3 regions of the Brooklawnia propionicigenes genome follow, and region 3 is predicted to be linked to each of the others. Evidence: riboswitches for the same ligand, from Rfam matches in the RefSeq annotation. Region 3 holds a riboswitch; each other region holds the start of a gene.

Region 1 (6,574 bases), 720 kb from region 3:
GCGATTCCATCATTCGTTGACCGCGCGCGGCTCACCGTCAGCGCAGGCAATGGAGGCCATGGCTGCGCGTCCGTGCACCGCGAGAAGTTCAAGCCGCTCGGCGGCCCGGACGGCGGCAACGGCGGCAACGGCGGATCGGTCATCCTGCGCGCCGATCCCGGTCTGACAACGCTGGTCGACTACCACCGGCAGTCGGTGCGCAAGGCCCAGAACGGGCAACCCGGCATGGGTGGGCACCGCAACGGCGCCAACGGCGAAGACATCGTCCTGATGGTGCCCCAGGGCACCATCGTCACCGACGAACGAACCGGCCGTGTGCTCGCCGATCTCGGGGAGGTCGACGAGGTCGTGGTGGCAGGCGGCGGCAAGGGCGGGCTGGGCAACGCCGCGCTCGCCTCGGCGGCCCGCAAGGCGCCCGGCTTCGCCCTCCTCGGCGAGGAAGGCGACGAACGCATCGTCGACCTCGAGCTCAAGGTGCTGGCCGACATCGGCCTGGTCGGCTACCCGAGCGCCGGCAAATCCAGTCTGATCGCGGCGATTTCGGCGGCAAAGCCGAAGATCGCCGACTATCCGTTCACCACGCTGGTCCCCAATCTGGGCGTGGTGGTGGCCGGAGAAACCACCTTCACCGTCGCCGATGTGCCCGGCCTGATCGAGGGAGCCAGCGAAGGCCGCGGCCTGGGCCACGACTTCTTGCGTCACATCGAGCGGTGCCAGGCCATCGTCCACGTCATCGACTGCGCCACCTGGGAACCCGGACGCGAACCGCTCGGCGATCTGCAGGTCATCGAGAAGGAGCTGGCCAACTACGGCGGCCTGGAAGACCGGCCGCGCCTGGTGGCTCTGAACAAGATCGACGTGCCCGATGCCCGCGACCTGGCCGAAATCGTCACCCCCGACATCGAGGCAGCCGGATACCGGGTCTTCCCGATCTCGACGAAGACCGGTCAGGGCCTGACCAAGCTCATCTTCGCGATGGCCGAGATCGTGCGCGAGCGTCGTGCCGAGATGACCGCCGCGCCGCCGCGCCGGATCGTTATCCGTCCCGAGCCGGTAGCCTCCAGCGGCCGCGAGTTCACCATCAAACGTCAAGGCGACGGCGAGGGCGGTTTCGTCTGGCGGGTGCGGGGTGACAAGCCCGAACGCTGGGTGCGGCAGACCGATTTCGGCAACGACGAGGCCGTCGGGTATCTCGCCGACCGGCTCAACCGGCTGGGTATCGAGGACGAACTGCTGGCCATGGGGGCAACCCCCGGCGATGCGGTGGCGATCGGCGCCGGGGAACATCCGGTGGTCTTCGACTTCGCTCCGCAGGTCGATACCGGTGCCGAACTGCTGTCGCGCCGCGGTGAAGACCAGCGGCTCGAAGAGGTGCGTCCATCGGTGCGGCGCCGCCGCGAGTTGGATGCCGCCTATCATGCTGCCCGTGATGAGCTGGTGGGCCACGACCGGGAGGCCGACTGGCGCGAGCTGCACCGTCAGGCGCTGGCCGACGAACTCTCCCATGATTTCGACGAGGATGGCGAATAGCGTTGAGCCCCGATTTCGATGGTGTGCTGACCGAGGAAGAAGTCCGTCAGCAGGTTGCCACCGGACGCCGTCTGGTGGTCAAGGTCGGTTCCTCGTCCCTGAGCAGCGCCTCGCGTGGTCTCGCCGAGGATCGGGTCGCCGCCTTGGTGAGCGCGCTGGCCGATGCTCACGACGACGGCCACGACATCGTGCTGATTAGCTCGGGCGCCATCGCCGCGGGCTTGGCTCCGCTGCAGCTGCGCAGGCGTCCGCGCGACCTGGCTCACCAGCAGGCTGCCGCCGCGGTCGGTCAGGGGCTGCTGGTGCAGCGCTACACCGAACTCTTCCGAGATCGCGGTATCCTGGTCGGTCAGGTCTTGCTGACCGTGGACGATGTCACCCGCCAGTCGACCTATGCCAATGCGCTGCGCACACTGGGCACGCTGTTGCGGATGGGCGTGGTGCCGATCATCAACGAGAACGACACCGTCGCCACCCACGAGATCCACTTCGGTGACAACGACCGGTTGGCCGCGCTGGTCGCCCAGTTGGTGCGCGCGGACGCGTTGCTGCTGCTCAGCGATGTCGATTCGTTGTTCACCGCACATCCCGACGAACCGGGTTCGCTGCCCATCAGCTTCGTGCCCGATGTCGAGGCGCTGACGGTCGACACCCATCGGATCGGTTCGAATATCGGCTCGGGCGGGATGACCACCAAACTGCAGGCCGCCCAGATCGCCACCGGCGCGGGCATTCCGGTGGTGCTCGGCCGGGCATCGCAGGTGGGGGAGATCCTCGTCGGCGAACCGGTCGGCACTGCGTTCTCGCCCATCGACAAGCGCCGGCCGCGCCGGCTGCTGTGGCTGGCACATGCGTCCATGGCCAGGGGAGCGCTGTACATGGATTCGGGTGCGGTGCGGGCGGTCACCCAGGCCAATGCGTCACTGCTGGCTGCCGGGATCACCAAGGTGACCGGCGATTTCGTCGCCGGTGACCCGGTCGACCTGGTCACCCCGTCGGGTGAGGCGGTCGCCCGTGGCCTGGTCAACTTCGATGCCGATCAGCTGCCGGCGATGCTGGGCCGCCGCTCGTCCGAACTGGCCGCCGAGCTGGGCGTCCAGTACGAGCGCGAGATCGTCCACCGCGATTCCCTGATCCTGCTCAACCACACAATCGATTAACCGGCCGGGCGGTCGGGGGGCGGGCTTGCTATAGTTCGCCAGGTCAACAGAAAGCGACACGGGGTGCCTGCCCAGCAGGCTGAGATGACACCCGTTGAACCTGAACTCATTCGTATGAGCGGAGGGATGTCGAATGGCCATCAACGCTTCGGCCGACCCTCCAACGCCCGCGATCACCATCGACGATCTGGGCTTCCGCTACCCGAAAGCCGAGCGCGGCGTGCTCGGCGGACTGCGGCTGCAGGTGCCGGCCGGTCAGCATCTCGCCTTGATCGGACGCTCCGGCTGCGGCAAGTCCACCCTGCTCTCGCTGATCGCCGGGCTGCACGAACCCACCACCGGTACCCTCAGCGTCCTGGGACGCGACGACCCAGCCGGACGACTGGCCTCCTGCGCGATCATGCCCCAGGGCGACTCGCTGCTGCCGTGGCTGAACCTGCTCGACAACGTGGCGATCAGCCTGCGCAACCGCGGAGTCACACGTCCACAGGCCAGGGCCCGGGCGCACGCCACCTTGCACCAGTGGGGACTCGCCGACTGGGAGCAGGAACGCCCCGCGGCACTGTCCGGGGGCATGCGGCAGCGCGCCGCGCTGGCCCGCGCACTGCTCGCCGACAAGCCGATCCTGCTGGCCGACGAGCCCCTTGGCGCGCTCGACGCCATCACCCGCGCCGAGGTCCAGCAGTGGCTACGGGCCACCATCATCGGTTCCAGCGCCACTTTGATCATGGTCACCCACGACGTGGACGAAGCTCTGCTGCTGTCCCACCGGGTCGTGCTGCTGGCCGAACCCGCTCCTGGCCAACCGGTCAGCACGGCAGCGAGCTGGCCGGGCTGGTTCGCCGACGACCGCCCCCGTGAACTCCTGCTCGGAGACCCGGCCTTCGCCACGGTCAGAAGGCAGATCCTGCAATCGTTCGCCGACTCCGGATTCGGCCCGAATCCGGGAGCGCCCCGATGAGCTGGTATCTCAAGCACAAGGTGCTACCACCAGCCATCACGGTGCTGCTCATCCTCGCCGGCTGGATCGCCGTGACCGCGAACGGGCTCATCCCCGACTACGTCATTCCCGCACCGAAAGCCGTGCTGGATTCGCTGATCGCCACCTGGCCCACCCGGTTGGCCTCGGCCACCTGGCTGACATTCAGCGAAACCGTCATCGGGGTCCTGCTCGGGGTGGCGGTCGCGGTGATCGTGGTCATCATCTCGGGCTATCTCCCGGTCATCGGCTCGGCCATGACGCCGCTGCTGATCGCCTCCCAGGCCATCCCGGTGATCGTCATCGGCCCGCTGCTGACCATCGCGCTCGGCTACGGGATGGCCCCCAAGGTCATCGTGGTGGCACTGCTGTGCTTCTTTCCGGTCGCGCTCAACCTGCTCTCCGGCATCCGGTCGGTGGACGCCCGGCTGATCGACACCCTGCGCAGCCTGCACGCCACCCGCCACGGACTGTTCTGGCGGGTTCGGCTGCCGTATGCGGCGCCACGCGGCTTCGCGGGGCTGCGGGTCTCGGTGACCTTCGCCCCTGTCGCCGCTGTCTTCGCCGAATACACCGGCTCCACCGACGGCATCGGCTACCTCATGCTGCAGGCGATCCCCAGGATGCAGACCGACTTCGTCTTCGCCCAGGTCATCGTCCTGACCATCATGTCGGCGGTGCTGCTGGCCACCGTGATCGGCCTGGAACGACTCGTCTGCCCATGGAACAAACCCACGGAAGGAACCACCACCCTATGAAAACGACACGATTCGGCGCGACGATCGCACTCGGATTGGCCGCCGGCCTGGCACTGAGCGCCTGCGGCTCGTCCGGCGCCCAGACCGGCGATTCGACCTCGGGAGCCGGCCCCACCCAGGTCAGCATGCTGCTCGACTGGGCACCCAATCCCGACCATGCCGCGCTGTACGCCGCCCAGCACACCGGCGCCTACGACGACGCCGGCCTGAGCGTGAGCTTCGCCACTCCGTCGAACACCGCCGACGCCGCCCGCGAGGTCTCGCTGGGCCGCGTCGACCTGGCCATTTCGTACGAACCCGACACCCTGATCGCCGTCGAATCGGGGCTGGACGTGATCTCGGTGGCCGCGTTGATCCCCACCTCGCTGACCTCACTGATCACCAGGGCCGATTCCGGCATCACCAGCGCCGCCGATCTTGGCGGTAAGACCATCGGGCTGTCCGGGCTGGCCTCCCAAGAACCGACGATCGACTTCATCGCGCGCAATGCCGGTGTCGACCCCGCGACGATCTCGCTGCCGAATGTGCAGCAGAGCCTCAATCAGGCGCTGCTCACCGACCAGGTGGACGCCATCTTCGGCGCGTTCCGCAATATCGAGGGCGTCGAGTTGGCTGCCCAGGGCGATTTCGTGATCCTGCCGGCCACCGAGTTGGGTGTGCCCGACTACGCTGAACTGGTCATCATCGCCAACCCGCGGCGCCTGCAGGACGACGCCGACTACGCCCAACGAGTGAAGGCCTTCCTCGCCGCGACGGCCGCGGGCCAGCAGGCCGCGCTGGCCGATCCGCAGGTGGCGATCGACGCGCTGACCCCCGAAACCGAAGGCTCCTACGACCCGGAGGTGCTCGCCAAGATGGTCGAGGCGACGCTGGCCCTGCTGCCGGCCGACGGTTTCGGACGTCAGTCCGCCGACGACTGGGCGACCTACGCCACCTGGATGCACGACAACGGGTTGCTCGAAAGCGAGGTCGACGGCGCGCAGGCCACCACCAACGACTACCTACCCTGAGCGCCGGACCACTATTGTTCTGCCATGACCGACGTTGGTGAGCTGCTCCATGAGTCCATTGATCTGGGACTCGCTCGCATCCGTGATGGCAAGCATCGCTATCGCCTGGGTGTGATGGGCGGCACCTTCGATCCCATCCATCACGGCCACCTGGTGGCTGCCAGCGAGGTCGCTGCCCGGTTCGATCTGCAAGAGGTGGTGTTCGTGCCCACCGGCACGCCCTGGCAGAAGGTCGGACGCAAGGTCAGCAACCGCGAGGACCGCTACCTCATGACGGTGATCGCGACCGCGTCCAACCCGCGCTTCTCGGTGTCGCGCGTCGATATCGACCGGCCCGGCAATACCTATACCGTCGACACTCTCAAGGAGCTGAAGGCCGAGCGGGGCGAGGATGTCGATCTGACGTTCATCACCGGCGCGGACGCGCTGGGCTCGATCCTCACCTGGCGCGGCGCCGACGAGCTGTTCGACCTGGCGAACTTCGTCGGGGTGTCGCGGCCGGGAGTGGATCTGCGAGCCCGCGACATCAGCCATCTGCCGGCCGAGAAGGTCACCAGACTGGAGGTGCCGGCGCTGGCCATCAGCTCCACCGAGTGCCGCAAGCGAGTCCGTGAGGGGCTGCCGCTGTGGTATCTGGTGCCCGACGGCGTCGTCCAATATGTTGCGAAACGCGGTCTTTATACCCCCGCGAATGAGGGAGAAACGCTTGCGGCCGATATTGTCGACTGGTAAGAGGACCTCGAGATCTGTCAAGGATCAGTCTGGATGTGATGTGAGCGCTACCGAAGAAGCCATCAGAATCGCACGGCTCGCCGCGAAGGCTGCCTACGACAAGAAGGGCCGCGACATCGTCGCCTGCGATGTGTCGGAGCCATTGGCCATCGCCGATATCTTCCTCATCGTGAGCGCGAACAATGAGCGTCTGGTGGGAGCGATCGTCGATGCCATCGAGGAGAAGCTGATCGAGGTGGACAAGCTTCGTCCCTTGCGCCGCGAAGGCGACCGCGAGAACCGCTGGGTGCTGCTCGATTACGGCGACGTTGTGGTGCATGTGCAGCACAGCGAGGAGCGCGAGCTCTACGCCTTGGAGCGGCTCTGGCGCGACTGCCCGGTCATCGATCTCGAACTACCCGATGA
Region 2 (6,574 bases), 550 kb from region 3:
CGCAGCCCCTTCCGCAACAGGCGGCCCCGCAACAGCAGTACGGCTATCAGCCCCGGACCGACCTCCAGCAGCAGACCGGGTACCCCCAGCAGGGTTATCAACCCTCCGGCTATGTCCCGCAGGGCTACTCCCAGTACCAGCCCGCAGGTTACGGCCCGGCCACCGCCGATGGCGTGCCGCTGGCCGGCTGGTGGCAGCGGGCCTGGGCGACGATCATCGACAGCCTGATTCTGGGGCTCGCGACCGTAGGGGCGGCCCTGCCGTTCATCGATGCGCTGGCCACCGGCATGCAGGCCTGGGTGGAAGACGTGGTGCGGGCTGCCCAATCCGGTGGGATACCGCCCGAGTACACCGATCCCCAGTACGGGCTCGCCGGGCCGATCATGACCATCTACCTGGTTTCCCTGATCGTCAGCATCATCTACTCCACCGGAATGCTGATGTGGAAGGGCGGGACCCTGGGCCAGATGGCATTGGGACTCCGGGTGGTACCGGTCAACACGGGAGCCCAGCAGCACGGCCTGCGGCTCGGCATGTCACTGATACGCAGTATTGCCTTCTACGGGCTGTCCGCAATCACGATCATCGGCCTCATCAATGTGCTGGTCCCCCTCGGAAACAGAAAACGCCAGGCGCTGCACGACATGATCGCCAAAACCCAAGTAGTGAAAATCAGGTAACAGATCGGTTAGGGTGTGTATTGGTCAAGTCAGCCCACACCCGAAGGACTAGGCGGAATGAGTTTAGAGTCGTCCCTATATGTGCTCGCCGAGAAACTCGGCGTCACCACCGACTTCTGGGACTGGAAGGGACGACACATTCAGGTACCCCAGCACACCATCATCGCGGTGATGGCCGCAATGGGTGTGGACGCCGCCACCGAGACCAGCGCTGAGGCCGCGATCGCCGAACTCGAACTGAAACCCTGGCGTCGCGGTCTGCCCCCGGTCGTCGTGGTCAGCGAAGGCGACACCACTCACGTCGAGGCCCACGTCGTGCACGGCCATCCCGCCCAGATCCGGCTGCGGCTCGAAGACGGCGAGGTCCGCTACCTCGGCCAGCGCCACCACATGGTCGAACCACGCGAGGTCGACGGGACGCTGATCGGGGAGGCCAGCTTCGCGGTGCCCTCGGATCTGCCCACTGGCTACCATCGTCTCGAACTGCTGTCCGATGACCGGCAGTCCGACTCGACCCTCATCGTTACCCCGCGCTTCCTGGGGCTGCCCGAGCGGCTGAACGATTCCCGGCTGTGGGGATACGCCGCGCAGTTGTACAGCGTCCGCTCGTCCGGATCGTGGGGCATCGGCGATCTGATGGACCTATCGGATCTGGCCGTCTGGTCGGCCACCCAGCAGTTCAGCCAGTACGTGCTGATCAACCCGCTGCACGCCTCGCAGCCGGTACCCCCGATGGACGTCTCACCCTATCTGCCCAGCTCGCGGCTGTTCCTTAACCCGATGTACTTGCGTCCCGAAGCTGTGCCCGAATATGCCCTGCTCGGCCAGCACGATCGGGACACGATCAAAGAGCTGCGCGAGCAGCTCAACGAGGAGCAGGCCGGCGAACAATTGCTCGATCGCGACGCCTCCTGGACCAACAAACGAGAAGCGCTGCGCATCATCTTCGGCGCGGGTCTTCGTCCGGCTCGGCAGATGGCCTTCGACGACTTCAAGCGTCGCCGTGGCCGCCGGCTGCGCGACTTCGCATTGTGGTGTGTGCTCTGCGAGCACTACGGCAACGACTGGCGGCAATGGGACGAGGACCTGCAGCGCCCGACCTCACCGCGGGTGGCGAAACTGCACAACGACTACCTTGACGAGATCACGTTCAACGAGTGGCTGCAGTGGGTCTCCTGGAACCAGCTCAGCGACGCCCAGCAGGCCGCACAGGACGCGGGCATGCCGGTCGGCATCGTGACCGATCTCGCCGTCGGAGTGAGCGGCGCCTCGGCCGACACCTGGATGATGAGCGACATCTACGCCCAGGACATCAGCGTCGGCGCGCCGCCGGACGGCTACAACCAGCTCGGACAGGACTGGGGACAACCGCCGTGGCGGCCCGACCGGCTCGCCGATACCGCTTACGGCCCGTTCCGCAGCATGCTGCAGACCGCCCTCAGCCATGCGGGCGGCGTGCGGATCGACCACATCCTCGGCATGTTCCGGCTCTGGTGGATCCCCGAGGGCGGCACGCCGCGCGAGGGCACCTATGTGCGCTACGACCACGATGCGCTCATCGGCATCATCATGTTGGAGGCTCAGCGCGCCGGGGCATTCGTCATCGGCGAAGATCTGGGCACCGTCGAGCCCTGGGTGCGCGGCTATCTCGCCGAACGCGGCATCCTGGGCACCTCGGTGCTGTGGTTCGAGAACGACGCGAACGGCCAGCCCTCTCCGCCCGAACATTGGCGCGAATACGCGATGGCCTCGGTGATCACCCATGATCTGCCTCCGACCGCGGGCTATCTGGCCAACGAGCACGTCCGGTTGCGGCACGATCTCGGGCTGCTCACCGAGTCGTACGAGGAAGAAGCGGCCGCCGCTGAACTCGAGCAGGATGCCTGGATGCGCCGTCTCGACGAGCGCGGCCTGTTCACCGACGACGTGGAGGACGATGTCGAGGCGAAGGTGCTGGCGCTCTACCGCTACCTGACGTACACCGATTCACGGGTGCTCAATGTCGCGCTGGTGGATGCCGTCGGTGACTACCGCATCCAGAACCAGCCGGGTACCTGGCGGCAATACCCGAACTGGCAGATACCGTTGTCGGGGCCGGACGGCGCACCGCTGATGCTGGAGGACCTCTACCAGATGGAGCGCCCGATGCGGCTGGCCGCGGTGATGAACGGGTACTCGTGGGTGCCCGGCCCGAGCAGACCGGCGTCCTGAGGCTCGATCGGGGCTGTCCGAGGCCGGCGAGATGCGGTCAGCCGGCGACGACGACCCCTGCCTCCTGCAGGCCTGCGACGACCTGGGGCACGCGGTCGGGGCTGACTGCGGCTGAAAGATCGAGCAGCATCTCGGTGCGGTAGCCATGCTTGGCGGCATCAGCGGCCGTCGCGCGGACGCAGTAGTCAGTGGCCAGGCCGCAGACCACGACGTGGTCGACATCGTGGGCGTCCAGCCAGGCTCCCAACCCCTCGCCGCCGTCGTCGCCGCCGATCGTCCCCTCGAAACCGGAGTAGGCGGCCTGGTAGGCGCCTTTGTCGAAGACCGCGTCGAAGGGCAGATCGGCGACTGCCGGATTGAAATCGGCGCCCTGAGTGCCCGCCACGCAGTGCCTGGGCCAACTGTCGATGTAATCGGGGGTGGCGTTGAAGTGGGCGCCCGGATCGATATGGCGATCACGGGTGGCGACCAGATAGTCGAAGCTGCGATCGGTGCCTCGCCCAAGCTCGCCCTCCACGAAGGCTGCGATATCCGCGGCCACCTTGGTGCCGCCGGCGACCGCCAGCGAACCGCCCTCACAGAAGTCGTTCTGAACGTCTACGACGATCAATGCAGTAGTCACTGTGCCTCCCGCGCACCGGCATCCGTAGTCCTGTCTCGATGCTAGCGGCGATGGCCCGCTATCCGACCTTCGCCGGTCCGGGAAGCACGCTCGCAGGCCGGTCGACCATCCGGAATCGCCTCGCCTGCCGGCTGGTGGCCGGTGCTAACGTACATCCAAGACGCGGGGTGCCGGGGAAGGTACCGGCTGAGACCAAACCCGTAGTGACCTGATCTAGGTAGTGCTAGCGAAGGGACGTCCAGATGAACGTCGATTTCCATTCCTCTGCTCTGGCCGAGAGCATCACTGCACTGCGGGAGCGCAACCCGCTGGTGCAGTGCCTCACCAATCATGTGGTGATGAACTTCACCGCGAACGTGCTGTATGCGGTCGGCGCATCCCCGGCGATGTGTGACAACCCCGAGGAGGCCGCAGGATTCGCCACCCAGGTCGCCTCCGGTGTGCTGGTCAACAACGGCACTCCCTCGTCCGAGCAGATCCAGGGCATGTACCTGGCCTCAGCCGCTGCAGTCGCCGCCGGCAAACCCTGGGTGCTCGACCCGGTCGCGGCAGGCGGACTGCCGTGGCGCACGGCCGAGGTCAAGAAGATGATGGACGCCAACCCCGCCACCATCCTGCGCGGCAACGCCTCCGAGATCCTGGGCTTCCTGGGCGGCACCTCCGGACGCGGCGTCGAGGCGACCGACTCCACCACCGATGCCGTGGACGCGGCCCATGAGTTGGCCCGTCGTTACCACTGCGTCGTCGCGGTCAGCGGCCCGGTTGACATGATCACCGATGGCGACGAACTGGTGAAACTGAGCAACGGCAGCGCGATGCTCACCCAGGTCACCGGGGTCGGCTGCGCGCTGGGCGCGGTGATGGCCGGCTATGCGGCGGTCACCAGCCCGCTGAACGCGGCGATCGCGGCTACCTCGCATATGAACATCGCCGCCGAGAACGCTGCGTCCGTCGCCAGGGGACCGGGCAGCTTCGCCGTCGAACTCCTGGATGCGCTCGCTCGGCTGAGTGCCGAGCAGGCCGCAGATCGGGTGAAGATCTCATGAGCAAGGATCTGGATCTTTCGGTCTACCTGGTCACCGACACGGTGCAGTGCGGGGCGCTCGGTGTGGCGGAGACGGTCAGGCAGGCCGTGCAGGCAGGCGCCACGCTCGTCCAGGTGCGCGACCCCGATGCCGACGATGATGCATTCCTGGCGATGGCCCGCGACGTCGTCGAGACGGTCCGCGGCACGGGCGTGCCGGTGCTGCTGGACGATCGGGTGCACCTGGTCGCCGCCGCGGGAGCCGACGGCGCCCATGTCGGGCAGTCCGACATGCCCGTGGCACAGGCCCGGGCGATCCTCGGGCCCGACCCGATCCTCGGCCTGTCGGTCGAGACCGGGGAGCAGCTGGACTGGGCTGTCGCCCACCTCGGCCGCGGTGACATCGACTACCTCGGCCTGGGCCCGGTGCGCCCGACCGCATCCAAGCCCAATCACGCACCGGCCACCGGTCTGCGTTATCTGAGCGGCCTGGCCGCCCGCAGCCCGTGGCCGTGCGTGGCGATCGGGGGAGTGAAGGCGGCCGATACCGCCGCCGTGCGGCGTTCGGGTTTCGCGGGGGTCTCGGTGATCAGCGCGATCTGCGGACAGCCCGATGTCCGGGCGGCCACCCGCGAGTTGGTGAATGCCTGGGCCAGCGGCGGGCTGCCTCCCGTCGCGCTGACCATCGCGGGTAGCGACCCCTCCGGCGGCGCAGGCATCCAAGCCGACCTCAAGACCTTCTCCGCGCTGGGTGCTTTCGGCACCAGCGTGATCACCGCGCTGACCGCGCAGAACACCCAGGGCGTCACCGGGGTACATGTGGTGCCGGTCGACTTCGTCGCTCAGCAGTTCGAGACCCTGGTGGCCGATGTGCGCATCGATTCGATCAAGGTCGGCATGCTGGCCACCGCCGAGCTGGCCGACGAGGTCACAGAACTGCTCGGCGAGCTCGATGCCCCCGTGGTCCTTGATCCGGTGATGGTCGCCACCTCCGGCGATCGCCTATTGGACGACGACGCTGTCCAGGCGGTCCGGCGGCTCATCGCGAAGGCCGACATCATCACCCCGAACCTGCCCGAGGCCGCGGTTCTGCTGGGCGAGACGCAGGCCACCGGCCTGGACGAGATGTCGGCCCAGGCAGTCAAACTGCGCGAACTCGGGGCGGACTGGGTACTGCTCAAGGGTGGACATCGGCTGGATGCCCGGGCCACTGATGTACTCGCGGGCCCCGATGGCGTCCACGAGCTCGTCAGCCACGTCGTACAGACCAAGAACACCCACGGCACCGGCTGCACACTGAGCTCGGCGTTGGCGGCGTTGCGTCCGCGCAACCTCGACTGGCCGTCCACCGCCGCGGCCGCCAAGGAATGGATCACCGGGGCGCTGGATCACGCCGACGAACTGGGCGTCGGGCACGGGCACGGCCCGGTTCATCACTTCTATCGATTCTGGAGCTGATGGCTCACAGATTGGCCGGGGGCTCGCCGATCAGGTAGATGTTCTCGGTCTTCTCGCCTTCATGGGTGACGAAGATGGTCGGGATGGCCTGCTCCGCCCGGCTGATCTTCTGGCCCGCCAGCGGCAGTTCGGCGCGCGCGCGTGCGTGGCGGTCGCGGGCGTCCTGGAGCGGCTCTTCACCGACGATCTCACCGTTTCGCACCAGATCGACCATCACCAGCCGGTCGTTGCTGTCGGTGCGCGGTGCCACATCCACGCCGATGACCTCGGCGGTCGCGGTGCCGCTCTGATCGATCTGGCGCATCACGGTCTTGCGCCCGCCGATGGTGCCCTTGTTCTGCGACTTCTTCACCACCGGATGCTGCACGGCGTCCGGGTCGTCGGAGTCGGCCCGGCTGACCATCTTGTAGACCATGCCGCAGGTCGGATGTCCCGAACCGGTGACCACCGAGGTGCCGACGCCGAACCCGTCCACGGGGGCGCCACGCAACGCGGCGATCTGGTACTCGTCCAGGTCGTTGGTGACGATGATGCGCGTCTTGGTGGCGCCCAGCGAGTCGAGCAGCTTGCGTAGCCGGC
Region 3 (6,574 bases):
TGCATCACCCGGTGGACGAGGTACGGCGGCAGGGCATCGTCCTCGTGCCAGCGCACAACGGGGCGCACCTCAGCGCCCCAGGGGCTGGAAGACGCCCCAGTGCACGGCGGCGCCCAACGCCAGGACGGGGACGGCCACACAGATCATCATCATGACCAGGTCCGCCACCCCCACGTGTGAGGGCCGGGCCCAGGTTCGTGGCATCTCCGCACCGAAGCCGCGGGCTTCCATGGTCAGGGACAGTTTCGCCGACCGGCGCAGTGCCAGCACCAGCAGGGCGAACGCGCCTGCGATGAAGGCGGCGACACGGTTTCCGTCTCCGATGCCCCGGACCCGCCTCGCCCGGCGCAGGGCCTGCCAATCCCCCACCATGAGACCCGCCATGCGAACCCCCGCCAGGGAGGCGAGCACCGGACGGGCGGGCAGATGCAGCACCTGGGACAGCCCATCGGCCATATCGGTGGGGTCGATGCGGGAGAGCACCGCGATGGCCGGCAGACCCAGTGCCAGCACACGGACGAGGATTGCCACCGACAGCGTCACGGAGTTCTCCGAGATGATCGCCGGCCCGAACTGCCAGTACACCTGCCCACCAGGGGAGGCGTACAACAGCATCGAGAGCGCTGCCAAGGGCGCACCCACGAACAGCGGGACCATCCGTAGTGCCACCTGACGTGGGCTGATACCGACCAGTGGAAGCAACAGGAGTTCCAGGACCAAGGCGATCGAGGCGGAGAGCACATCGATGGAGATCATCAGCGGCGTCGTCATCGCGACCAGCCCGAGGAACTGCACCACCGGATTGACTCGCTGAAGCAACTCCCCGCGCAAGGCGGCCTGCCATCGTGACCGCGCAGCACCCGGGGCATCCGGTGTGGACGAAGCTGTCCGCGGCACGAAGCCCGAGGGTTGCACTGGATCATCGGCGACGCGACCCGAGGGCGCCGGATCATCGGCTGCGGACACTGGGTGCACCGGAGGATCGTCGCCCGCGGCCCTACGGGTGCGGGGGTCCCACCCGAGGTCGGCGAGGTCGATGACGTGGCCGTCCATGGCCGCCACGAAGGAGCGGTCGTGGGTGATGGAGACGATCGTGGTGCCGCGGGTTACGGCGTCGCGCAAGATGCCGACGAGTTCCAGCCACGTCGTACGGTCCTGCCCGAAGGTCGGCTCGTCCAGCACGACCACCTCGGGCGCGCAGATCAGGGCGGTCGCCACGGACAGCCGCCGCTTCTCCCCACCCGACAGCGTCATGGGGTTGGCGAGGGCCACGTCGTCCAGGGCAAGAAGGCGCAAGAACCGGTCCACCTGGGTGGCCGTCTCCTCCGCCGGGGTGCCCGCGGCGCGGGGACCGAGCTCCAGTTCTTCACGTACCGTACGCGACACGAACTGGTATTCGGGCTCCTGGAACACCATGGAGATGCGCCCGAGCAACTCGCGGGACGACCAGGCATGGGGGTCGGTGCGCCCGGGAGCCGGGGCCAGGTCTTCCGCCACGCGGACCTGCCCTGCGAGCTGAGGCAGCAGGCCGACCAGGGTGAGGGCCAGGGTGGACTTGCCGAGACCGTTGTCCCCGACGATGCAGGTGGACGCGCCGCGGGGAATATCGATGTCGATCCCCGCCCGGACCGGCCGGCTCTGCTCGTACCCGATGGTCAGGTCGCGCCCCGAGAGCACCACCGCGTCAGAGCCAGCGGCCGTCGGACCGGCTGCGGCCGGCTGCGTGGTCATCCGGGCGTGGGCCTCCTTGACCACGGCGACATCGTCGCCGGGCAACCAGATGCCGGCGGCGCGCAGCTGCCCGCCCTGGTCGCGCAGCACCTCGTCCAGTGGGCCGTCGGCGGCGATGGTGCCGTCGAGGATCACGACGCAGCGGTCCACCAGGTCTGCCCACACGTCCACACGGTGCTCGACGACGACCAGGGTGGCTCCGGTGCGCTCCAGCACACGCTCGGCGGCTGCACGCACTTCGTCGACTCCGTGCGGGTCGAGATTGGCGGTCGGTTCGTCGAGCAGCAGCAGACCCGGACGCATGGCCAGGACGCTGGCCAACGCCAGGCGCTGCTTCTGCCCGCCGGAGAGCTTGGAGGTGGGATGGTCCAGTGGCAAGTGCAGGCCCACGGCATCCAGCGCGTCTCGCACCCGGACCCAGATCTCCTCGCGGGGGACGCCGAGGTTCTCGCAGCCGAAAGCGACATCGTCCCCCAGGCGAGCCATCACCACCTGGGCCTCCGGGTCCTGCATGACCAGTCCGACACGCTCGCGTGCGGCGTGCGGGAGGCGGTCGTCGAGTGTGAGTTCGCCCAGGGACTCGCCCTCGTCCTCGCCGCCCAGCAAGCCGGCGAGCCCACCCATCAGCGTGGACTTGCCCGCACCCGAGGCGCCGAGCACCAGTACCCGCTCGCCCGGCGCGATGTCGAGGTTCACGTCGCGCAAAGCCCACGCCCGGCGTCCGGCATGCCGCCATCCCCACCCACGCGCGCGCACCCGTACGCCGGGAACGGCGCGGACCTCGGGCAGACGAGGCGAGTGGAGGGTCACGGCTGGAATCCTGTCGGGATTGTGGTCGGGAACGGACGACGAGGCGGACGCGACGGCGACCTCTGTGCTGGGTCTGTTCAAACCCGGCCGCGGATCTCGCGTCCCGCAGCGAACCGGTCGAGGGCGCCGGTCTGGGCGAGCCCGCGCACCAGCAGCCAGCCGACCAGGCCCGCCAGGACCAGACCGGTGACGATCATCGTGGACAAGTAGATGAGATTGAAGGTCAAGGTCTTGGCGAAGTTCGGGGAACTGCCGAAGAAACCTTCGAACACCCATGCGGCCACGCCCGCGCCGGCTCCGGCCAGCATGGCGACGGGCAGGTTGAACTTTCGGTAGCCGAAGATCAGGAAGACGAGTTCCGCACCCAGCCCCTGGACGAGGCCCGAGTAGACCGTCGAGATGCCCCACTGGGAACCCAATGCCATCGACACCACGGCAGCGAGGACCTCGACGAAGACCGCGGCACCCGGCTTGCGGATCACCAGTCCGCCCAGGACGCCCCCGAGCAGCCAGATCCCAGCGACCAGCCCGCCAAATCCCGGCGTGGCTGCGTCGATGACGGCGTATGCCGCGCCCCCGACCTGATTCCATACCAGGAAGATGACTCCGCAGGCCACCCCCAGGATCGCGGCGGTCACCATGTCAACGACGCGCCACTGCAGGCGACCGTTGGATTCGCTCATGTCTCTGTTCCTTTCCCGTGCACTGCGAGTGCCCGGGAAAGAGCGGGAGCCTTCCTACGCCGGTATGGTCCGGTTCAGGTTCGACGGTCGAGGGCGGTACGCCCTCCTCTCAACCCGGCTTCCCGGGTTCCCGTGGCACTGGCTGGAGTATAGCCCCCATGCTGATTTTGGCCCGCAGCGGTTCAGGTTCCTTGTGGTTCGGATCCTGATCGACCGCTTGCGCACGGTCCCCGTGAATCGACTTTCGCGCCGCCAGAAGCCACGTGATGCCGCATTCGTCCGTCTCCCGGGCTCTGCGCGCCTAAGGCAACCGATCAAGCCTCTGCCATCAGCGCTGCGACGACTTGCTCGGCAGTGAGGAGGTTGACCCCGATCAGTCGGAAGTCGGCGAGACGTTCCGGGGTGGATTGCGACACGGCATCGGTCACGAGCACCGCACGAAGATCGCGTTCGCTGGCGTCGAACAGCGTGGCCCGCGGGCAGTTGGGAAGGTTGCAGCCGGCGACCACCACCGTGTCGACCTCGTGAGAGTGCAGCCAAGTCTCGAGTCCGGTTCGATAGAACGCGCTCCACCGCGGCTTGTATACGACCGCCTCGCGGGCAGAAAGCTGCTGCGGTTGACCACACAGGAGCCTGTCGGGATCAAGGGTGATCCCCCGGTGCCCGGGAAGAAGGATCGCCGGGATGTCGGCGCCAGGACTTCCCGGTGCGACCACACCTGCTCCCGCTTCGATGCTGGCACGACGTATCGCGTCCACATCCGAGCTGCCCGGCTGATAGAGCCGGATCACGTGCGCGATGGGACGCCCAGCAGCACGAAACCCGCCGGCAAGCTCGGCCAGACGAGCAAGCAGCCGTTGCGTGCCAGGAACCGGCATTGCTCCGTCGATGAAATCGTTCTGTACGTCAATGATCAGCAACGCCGAACGAGCGAAATGCGGAGCAGTATAGTCACACACCTTTTCATGGTAGAGCCGCAGCGGCCGCCTTCTGGATGGCTCGTTCTGTTGGCCGACACGTCGTCGGTCTCGACCATGAGCACTCAGTCGTCGCGGTCCGAGACGGTGTGCTTGCCTTCGGGAGGCTGCGAGGAGTCCGCGACGGCGAGAAGAGCGCACACGCTCATGGCCACGAGCACGAGGAAGACGGCCACGAACGTCATCGTCCACCCCGGCACGCGCGAGTGGATCCAACCCGCGGCGACCGGCCCAGTCGCCGCCACGGTGTACCCAATGGTCTGAATCAACGCGGTGATCCGCCGGTTCTCGTCAACGTCGCGTGCCCGCTGGATGACCACCACGAAGAGAACCGTGAAGAATGCGCCCTGCGCCAGGCCGCCGACGAGGCTCCACACCGGCCACCATCCGGGAACCGCGATCAAACCGATCGGCAAAGTGATCCAGCAGACACACACGGCGGCCATCGTGCGAAGCTGCGACCAGCCGAGGGCACTCATCAGGATCGGCACCAGGAACGGACCCGCGATGCCGGCCGCCTGGAAGAGGCTGGACCCGAGGCCCGCGCCTACCACGCTCATGTGCCGCATCTCGGCCAGCGCCGTCGGCAGCCACGCCGTCACTACGTTGTAGGCGAGGATGTGGCAAACGAATGCTGCCACGAACAACCAGACGACGCGCCATCGTCCGATCTGCCGACGCTCAAGGCCAGCCGCGATAGGCGATGCCGGCTGGACCGGGGATAGCCCTGCGCGCCGCCGTATGCCGGCCCGTGCTCCGGGATCCCCCGGCGGGTAGACGGCGACCCACGCAACCAGTGCGACCAATCCGAGCACGACCCCGCTTCCGGCCGCGGACCATCGCCATCCGACGACCAAGGCCACCGGCGCGGCCGCGGCGGTGACGAGCGCAACGACGATATTGACCGTCGACGTATACGCACCGGTCAACAAGGCCGTCCGGCGCTGGAAATCTCGCCCGATGAGCATCGGAATCGACAGGTTCCCGATCGCCAATCCCGCGCCCAGAATCAATGAGCCCAGGTAGAGCCCTGGCTGCGCCCCGAACGAGCGCACCAGCGAGCCGGCCACGACACCCAGCAGGCAATAGATGGTGGCGTGGTTGATTCCCGTAAGCCGCAGCAACACCGAGGCGATCGGGGTCAGGACGCCGAAGCACAGCACGGGAAGGCCGACAAGCACGCCGGCCTGCACCGGATTGAGCTGAAAGTCGGCCGAGATCTGTCCGAGCAGCGGAGGAATAACCACTACCGGGGCCCGCATCACGCTCGCGCATGCCAACAGCGCGAAGGCGGGGGCCAGAGCCCACAGCCGTCTACCGCGCATGTGAGCACCGTGTCCGCCAGGACGATGGCGCGCTCGAGTTCGCGAGATCCAGGCCTGCGGCTCTCACTGTCTGCATACCCCCATACCCCGAGTCGCGGCGCTCAGCCCAGCTGCACCACGTGGGTCAGATCATCGGACGGCAGAGTGTCGACGGTGGCTGTCACCTCCACGTCGGTTAGCTCGGCCCACCCGTAGATCGTCGACAGGAACGCGGCATCGGCCGCGTCGCGGCCCGTGGCGATCCTCACCAACGAGGAGCGGGGCGCCAGGGCAGTGCTGTCCACCACGCACCAGCGTCCGCCGACATAGGCCTCACACACGGCGTGAAAGTCCATGGGATCCAGACCCGGGGCGTAGACGGAGACGAGTCGCGCCGGCACTCCGCGAGCGCGCAGCAATGCGATGCACAGGTGCGCGAAATCCCGGCACACGCCCTGGCGCATCAGTAGCGTGCGCACCGCCCCGTCGGTCGGCAGGCTGGAGCCGGGGACATAGGCCAGCCGGGTTCCCACCCACGAGCTCACTGCATCGAGCAACGCGATCCCGTCCACGCCGCCGAACTCCGCCGCGGCGGTTGCCGCGAGAGTGTCGGACTCGCAGTACCGGCTCGGCCGCAGGTAGCGGATGACGTCGCACGACTCCGCGGTATCCGGCGCGGAACGCCCACGCATCGTGGCCTCATACCGGACGGTCAAGCGGCCGGCCTCCGCCCGGATCCGATGCAACCGCGTACCGTGCAAATCCAGGATCTCCTCGGCCGGCACGTGCCGGCCATCGAGTGCTGTGTCCAGCGTCTGAGTCACCACCAAGCCGGGGGATGTTGCGACGGCGACGGACAGGACCAGATCGCTCGGCACACGAACCTCGATGCCCAGGGACGCGCCAACGGTTCGATGCATGCGCTCATCTTGTCAGAGCCGGCAAACGAATCGCGCGGCGACGTGCTCAGGGTCGGGTGCTGCGCATTGCGTTCAGGCAGCCTGCTCGTCTCGTGGGGGCCGGACGATCTGGGTTCCAGCCGCACCGGTCAGCTCTGAGGCTGCTGCGT

The links. A riboswitch is a leader RNA that binds a small molecule or an ion and turns the genes downstream of it on or off. The one in region 3 is predicted to bind thiamine pyrophosphate.
Region 1: another riboswitch for thiamine pyrophosphate. It lies ahead of QUE25_RS12440 (ABC transporter ATP-binding protein); the one in region 3 lies ahead of QUE25_RS08970 (ECF transporter S component).
Region 2: another riboswitch for thiamine pyrophosphate. It lies ahead of thiM (hydroxyethylthiazole kinase); the one in region 3 lies ahead of QUE25_RS08970 (ECF transporter S component).

Annotation. Positions count from the first base shown of each region.
Region 1 is NZ_AP028056.1:2,706,866-2,713,439, forward strand. Features, by position in the region: gene obgE (GTPase ObgE) at 1-1,530, shown strand, start outside; gene proB (glutamate 5-kinase) at 1,533-2,690, shown strand; TPP riboswitch at 2,740-2,834, shown strand; gene QUE25_RS12440 (ABC transporter ATP-binding protein) at 2,824-3,651, shown strand; gene QUE25_RS12445 (ABC transporter permease) at 3,648-4,427, shown strand; gene QUE25_RS12450 (ABC transporter substrate-binding protein) at 4,424-5,437, shown strand; gene nadD (nicotinate-nucleotide adenylyltransferase) at 5,462-6,169, shown strand; gene rsfS (ribosome silencing factor) at 6,210-6,574, shown strand, end outside.
Region 2 is NZ_AP028056.1:2,531,847-2,538,420, forward strand. Features, by position in the region: gene QUE25_RS11680 (RDD family protein) at 1-680, shown strand, start outside; gene malQ (4-alpha-glucanotransferase) at 738-2,891, shown strand; gene QUE25_RS11690 (isochorismatase family protein) at 2,929-3,513, opposite strand; TPP riboswitch at 3,667-3,765, shown strand; gene thiM (hydroxyethylthiazole kinase) at 3,756-4,559, shown strand; partial or broken gene thiE (thiamine phosphate synthase) at 4,556-5,188, shown strand; partial or broken gene thiD (bifunctional hydroxymethylpyrimidine kinase/phosphomethylpyrimidine kinase) at 5,225-5,995, shown strand; gene QUE25_RS11705 (nicotinate phosphoribosyltransferase) at 6,000-6,574, opposite strand, start outside.
Region 3 is NZ_AP028056.1:1,982,477-1,989,050, reverse strand. Features, by position in the region: gene QUE25_RS08980 (AAA family ATPase) at 1-68, opposite strand, end outside; gene QUE25_RS08975 (ATP-binding cassette domain-containing protein) at 70-2,541, opposite strand; gene QUE25_RS08970 (ECF transporter S component) at 2,619-3,224, opposite strand; TPP riboswitch at 3,259-3,368, opposite strand; gene QUE25_RS08965 (cysteine hydrolase family protein) at 3,539-4,183, opposite strand; gene QUE25_RS08960 (MFS transporter) at 4,267-5,526, opposite strand; gene QUE25_RS08955 (transglutaminase-like domain-containing protein) at 5,628-6,425, opposite strand; gene QUE25_RS08950 (VOC family protein) at 6,554-6,574, opposite strand, start outside.